Undibacterium parvum: one gene and its partner. The protein of the gene in region 1 interacts with the protein of each later gene in a pairwise test. Links are inferred from orthologs where the notes say so. Each region holds a gene or a part of one and is shown on either strand. Other genes may lie near its edges. The genes, in order: EJN92_RS18570 and ctaD.

Region 1 (3,206 bases):
GCTATGAAGTGTAAAAAGCCGCGTACAGCAAGACAATCGCAAGATTTCGTGCTAACAAAGCGCCTGCCCAGCACATAAAGTGCCCAGCAACGCAAGGGCTTTGCACCATTTTCACAGTGGGCAACGTAAAATACGGCACGCATCTTTCATTTGTATTTAATTTGCATTTAATCACGTTTTTTGGAGAATTATCTTGTCAGAGCCTGTTATCGAAATCAGACATCCCCTCATGCAGCACAAGCTCACGCTAATGCGTAGCAAAGAGACGACTACCGACAATTTCCGCCGCCTGTTGCGGGAAATCAGCCAGATGCTGGCGTATGAAGTGACACGCGATTTACCTTTAGAAAACATACAGATAGAAACGCCGGTAGCGACTATTGACGCGCCGGCGATTAGCGGGAAAAAACTCTGCGTGATTTCTATTTTACGGGCCGGCAATGGGATACTCGATGGCATGCTCGATCTGCTGCCAAACGCGCGCGTTGGACATATCGGGCTATACCGTGATCCCGAAACTTTAGAACCAGTTGAGTATTATTTTAAAGTACCGGAAGATATCGCTGATCGCCTGGTCATCGTGGTCGACCCTATGCTCGCTACCGGCAACTCTGCTGCTGCTGCAATATCTCGCCTCAAATTACGCGGTGCGGTCAGCATAAAATTTGTTTGTCTACTGGCCGCGCCCGAAGGTATCAAGGTCATGCAAGCGGCTCATCCCGATGTCTCTATCCTGACGGCATCGATAGACCAATGCCTGAACGAGCATGGCTATATTGTCCCAGGCCTGGGCGATGCGGGCGACCGTCTATTTGGTACCAAATAAATTTTTACGTACTTTTAACATGAATAAACCAGAGCTGTTGCAAATGAAATCGAAGTTACCAGAAGTTGGGACTACCGTTTTTTCAGTGATGTCAGCGCTGGCGGCAGAGACCGGCGCCGTCAATTTAGGTCAGGGCTTCCCTGATTTTAATTGCGATCCGCTACTCATCGATGCCGTCACGCTGGCGATGCAAGAGGGCCATAATCAATACCCGCCTATGGCTGGTGTGCCCGCATTACGCAGCGCCATCTCGACCAAAATACAACAGCTCTACGGCCATCTTTACGATGCCGATCATGAGATCACCGTCACCGCCGGTGCGACCCAGGCGATCATGAGCATTTTGCTGGCCTGCGTCCATCCTGGCGATGAAGTGATTGTGATTGAACCGGCTTACGACAGTTATGTTCCGGCGATCAAACTGGCAGGTGGTGTGCCGGTGTTTGTCTCGATGCAGTTAGGAGCGAACGGCTACAGCATAGACTGGGATCAACTGGCCGCGGCAATCAGCCCCAAGACCCGGCTATTGCTGCTCAACTCGCCGCATAATCCCACTGGTTTTGTGTTGCAGGAAAGTGATATTGCGGCGCTCACTCGCATCGTTCAACATACCCAACTGCTGATCGCCTCAGACGAGGTGTATGAACATATGGTGTTTGATGGGCAGCGCCATGAATCGCTGGCACGCTATCCGGAGTTGGCGGCACGCTCCTACATCATTTCCAGCTTTGGTAAGACTTACCATGTCACAGGATGGAAAGTTGGCTTTGTGGCGGCACCGCGCGCACTGATGACAGAATTTCGTAAAGTTCATCAATTCAATGTCTTTACCGTCAATACGCCCATGCAATTGGGACTGGCACGCTACATGGCTGCGCCTCAGCCTTACCTGGAATTGGCAGATTTTTATCAAAAAAAACGTGATAAGTTTCGTGCCGGTTTAGAAAATTCGCGCTTTAAACTACTGCCGACTCATGGCACGTATTTTCAATGCGTCGATTATTCGGCAATCTCGCAAAAATCAGAAAGTGAGTTCGCACAGTGGCTCACGCGCGAGATCGGTGTGGCGGCGATTCCTGTTTCTGCTTTCTATCATCAAGGCCATGAAAGCGGCATAGTCAGATTTTGCTTTGCGAAACAAGATGCCACTTTAGAAAACGCATTGCAACGCTTACAGGCGATTTAAGTAAGATACTCAGAGGGGGTATTATGAGCATGCGCACAGCGGATATGCGCGAATACCCTCATTTTTAGGCATACTCCCTTAGGACTTACGCAAAACCGCCCCAGCGTCGTGGTCTCCGTCTTGCCATACTAAAGTACTGTCTTCGACGGTACGCCTAGCTGGAACAATTTTGCGTAAGTCCTATCCCTAATAATAAGGATTTACAGGGTATTTATTGAGCTACAGGGGTATTTTTTATTTGCAAATCAGCATCAATTTGATCGATATGCTCTTTGCGTTGAAATGCCTTGGCTTCTACCGAGATACGTTGAAGTACTGCAAACAGTTTGCGACGCAGTAACTTGCTATCATTAATGCAGGAAGTGACAAAAAACTTATCATAGCAATCATTTTCCGCTTGCAAGTACCAGAGGCGCAATTGCTCTTGCCCAATCTCAGACTCATTGAGCGCAAGCTCAGCCTGCACTCCGGTTTGTATGCTGGTGGTGGCAAAGCGCACATCCAATTCGGCTATTTTCTTTTGCAAGACGGCAAGCTCAATTTTATCCTCTTGCGCCTGCAGACTCTGGCAAATAAATCCTGTGCTTAGCGCTAGCAACACCAGTACCGTGTTCACGCCATGCCATTGGTAAGTCTTGTTCATTCGTATCCTTGGGTTTTATGCTTTACTGCAGCGCTAGTCCAACATTATAGGTTTAGTTCGGTTCTATGCTTAGCCGCGAGCTAGACAATACCCGCACTTAGGTCGCGTTGATCGGCATCCATGTATTCACGTGACTGCATTTCTATGATCCGTGACACGGTGCGATGAAATTCATTCGACAAAGTACCTGCGGTATATAGTTCTTCAGGAGTCACTTCGGCTGACATGATTAATTTTACTTTATTATCATAAAATACATCAATCAACCACGTGAAACGGCGCGCCTCAGAAGACATCGCTGCCGACATGGCTGGTATAGAAGACAGTATGACCGTATGAAAACGACTGGCGATTTCGAGGTAGTCGTTTTGCGAACGTGGACCGCCGCATAGAGTGGCGAAATCAAACCAAATCACACTACCGGCACGACGCAAAGCTTTCAGTTCGCGCCCTTCAATATTCACATGCCCGTCTTCATCACTGGTTTCTGCGATACGCACAAAGGCCTCACGTAGGCTTTGATCGGTGGCAGCGCACAGCGGCGTCAGATA
Region 2 (3,204 bases), 1.5 Mb from region 1 along the record:
AATTATCAGTGTCGCAATGAATATTAATGCACCAATTACACCAGCGATGATTACATGGAGCGGATTTAGCTGCGCTGCATCCTGTTCATAATCGCTTTTTTTTCGTATCCCAAGAAATGACCAAAATACCGCTTTGGCCGTTGCTAAGAATGAGGCCTTACGTTTACTTGCCTGCTTCAATTCGTCCATATTTATACGCCGTCTGCAGTGGTTTTAGGTTTCATGCCCACCTCAAAAAATGTATATGACAAAGTGATGGTTTTTACTTCTTTTGGCAAACTTGGGTCTATATAAAACACCACCGGCATTTGCCGCGCTTCATTGGCTTCCAAGGTTTGCTGCTTAAAACAAAAACACTCCATTTTTTTGAAATAAGCTGCCGCCTGTTGCGGCGCATAACTCGGTATGGCCTGTGCTTCCATCTTATAAGATTGCTTATTCACTACCTCGTACACAATTTGCGTCATTTCGCCAGGGTGTACTTTTAAACTCGACACAGTTGGCCGAAAGCGCCAAGGGCCTTGCGTATTTGCATCAAATTCGACGATTACTTCACGCGTTCTATCTATCTGCGAATTAGTTATCTCTTTGATAGAAATATCTTTCGGAGTCAAAATATTAACCCCGGTCAACTCGCAAATTTGCTTGTAAATTGGCACCAAAGCATAGCCAAAACCAAACATCACTACTGCAATCACCAATAGTTTACCCAGCATGGAGAAATTGAGCTTCTTCGTGCCAGACTGCCGTTCTGCCAACTCTTGTTTCGTTTCTTCGGACATTAATTCAGCAAGCCCTTAGCGTAACCAAGTTTGCTTAACAAACACACCAATAAAAAATACCAAGGCGACAGAAAACAACATGAGTGCTGTTCTAAGATTATTTGGTTTTTTTTGATTTTTCATTTTTTACAGGAAGTACGATTCAGATCGTACTTCCTACCTAAAGTTTATTTAACAACAGGCGGTTCTTCGAATGTATGGAAAGGCGCTGGACTTGGTACTGTCCATTCCAATCCTTCTGCACCATCCCAAGGCTTTGCTGGGGCTGCTTTTCCGCCTTTAATGCATGGAATCACGACGGCCAAAAGGAAATACACTTGCATCAAACCGAAACCGAAAGCACCGATCGTAGCGATCATATTGAAATCAGTAAACTGTGCGGGATAGTCTGCATAACGACGCGGCATACCAGCCAAACCCAAAAAGTGCATAGGGAAGAAGGTGATATTAAATAAGATCAAAGAACCCCAGAAATGGATCTTTCCGCGTGTTTCGTTGTACATGAAACCCGTCCACTTTGGACTCCAGTAGTAATAACCGGCGAACAAGGCAAACAAAGAACCCGCTACCAAGACATAATGGAAGTGAGCAACGACATAGTAAGTATCCTGCAATTGGATATCAATCGGTGTTACCGCCAGTATCAGGCCAGTAAAGCCACCCATCGTGAAAACGAAAATAAAACCAACTGCAAACAACATAGGCGTCTCGAAAGTCATAGAGCCTTTCCACATCGTTGCAACCCAGTTAAATACCTTCACACCGGTAGGCACTGAAATCAACATCGTGGCGTACATGAAGAACAATTGCGCAGTCACTGGCATACCAGTAGTGAACATGTGATGAGCCCAAACGATAAACGACAGAATCGCGATCGAAGAGGTTGCATAAACCATGGACGCATAGCCAAACAAAGGCTTACGGGCAAACGCAGGAACGATTTGAGAAACAATACCGAAAGCTGGCAAAATCATGATGTACACCTCTGGATGTCCGAAGAACCAGAAAATATGTTGATACATCACAGGATCGCCACCACCGGCAGCATTAAAGAAGGAAGTACCGAAATGACGGTCAGTCAAAGTCATGGTAATCGCACCGGCCAGCACTGGCATAACAGCGATCAACAAATAAGCTGTAATCAACCATGTCCAGCAAAACATAGGCATCTTCATCAAAGTCATGCCAGGAGCGCGCATGTTCAGGATGGTAGTAATGATGTTGATAGAGCCCATAATGGAAGAAGCACCCATGATATGTATAGCAAAAATCGCCATATCCATACCTGGACCCATTTGCGTCGACAAAGGCGCGTACAAAGTCCAACCAGCAGCCGTAGCACCACCTGGCACCCAGAAGGATGCCATCAGTAGAATCGCTGCAGGAGGCATCAACCAGAATGAAAAGTTATTCATACGGGCGAATGCCATATCGGAGGCACCAATTTGCAGCGGTATCATCCAGTTAGCAAAACCGACGAAGGCTGGCATAATTGCGCCAAAAACCATCACCAAGCCGTGCATAGTAGTCAGTTGATTGAAAAATTCCGGCTGCATGTATTGCAAACCTGGCTGAAACAATTCACTACGTATCAGCAATGCCATAACACCGCCAGCCATCAGCATGGTGAAAGCAAAAATCAAATACAGGTTGCCGATAACTTTATGGTTAGTGGCTAATAAATACCGTCTCCAGCCATGCGGCTCGTCGTGGCTGTGGTCATCGTGACCATGAGAATGATCGTGTGCGTGATCGACTGCTGTGTTGCTCATCTCAATCTCCTGTTCAATTACTTACGTGCAGCCAAAACTTCGGCTGGCTGGACGATATTTTCTGCGGCTTTGTTTGACCAGTTGTTACGGGTGTAGGTAATCACCGCAGCGATTTCTGTGTCGGACAAAGTGGCTTTCCAAGCTGGCATACCGGCTTTACCGTTCAAGAGGATTGCGGTCTGAGCGGCTTTTTCGCCATTCACTACTGCAGAACCATCCAGAGCTGGGAATGCACCTGGAACACCTTTACCATTGGCCTGATGACAGGCGACGCAATTAGCAGCATATACTTTTTCACCGCGCTGTTTTAACTCGTCTACGGTCCAAACTTTACTTGGATCGTCGGCATTGGCCGCCATTTCTTTTTTCTTAGTGTCTACCCATTTTTTGTAGTCAGCATCAGAAACAACATTCACCACGATAGGCATGAAAGCATGTTCTTTTCCACACAATTCTGAACACAGGCCGCGATAAACACCGATTTTATCGACTTTAAACCAAGTATCACGCACAAAACCAGGAATCGCATCTTGTTTAACACCAAAGGCTGGAATCGACCAAGAGTGAATAACATCATTTGCTGTTGTAATCAGGCGTATCTTTTTATTGACTGGCACGAAGACTTCGTTATCGACTTCCATCAAGTAATT

The links.
Region 2: the proteins of EJN92_RS18570 (region 1) and ctaD interact in binary tests that used the Escherichia coli proteins (3 or more experiments, as listed by UniProt). The link is inferred for Undibacterium parvum from one-to-one orthologs.

The regions. Positions count from the first base shown.
Region 1 is NZ_CP034464.1:4,247,371-4,250,576, reverse strand. The notes cover bases 54-2,928. They hold EJN92_RS18570 (pyridoxal phosphate-dependent aminotransferase), read left to right. Parts: upstream 54-845; coding sequence 846-2,012; downstream 2,013-2,928. Other genes in these bases: zapE (cell division protein ZapE), read right to left, coding at 2,736-2,928; EJN92_RS18565 (hypothetical protein), read right to left, coding at 2,224-2,655; upp (uracil phosphoribosyltransferase), read left to right, coding at 230-826. Also shown: more of zapE, read right to left, coding at 2,929-3,206. UniProt on the Escherichia coli protein: Shows aminotransferase activity with methionine and histidine as substrates, and to a lesser extent also with phenylalanine.
Region 2 is NZ_CP034464.1:2,733,086-2,736,289, reverse strand. Bases 253-3,125 are described here. They hold ctaD (cytochrome c oxidase subunit I), read right to left. Parts: upstream 2,555-3,125; coding sequence 950-2,554; downstream 253-949. Other genes in these bases: coxB (cytochrome c oxidase subunit II), read right to left, coding at 2,572-3,125; EJN92_RS21875 (cytochrome oxidase small assembly protein), read right to left, coding at 798-905; EJN92_RS11935 (cytochrome c oxidase assembly protein), read right to left, coding at 253-782. In the rest of the region: EJN92_RS11940 (DUF2970 domain-containing protein), read right to left, coding at 1-189; more of EJN92_RS11935, read right to left, coding at 192-252; more of coxB, read right to left, coding at 3,126-3,204. UniProt on the Escherichia coli protein: Cytochrome bo(3) ubiquinol oxidase is the terminal enzyme in the aerobic respiratory chain of E.coli that predominates when cells are grown at high aeration.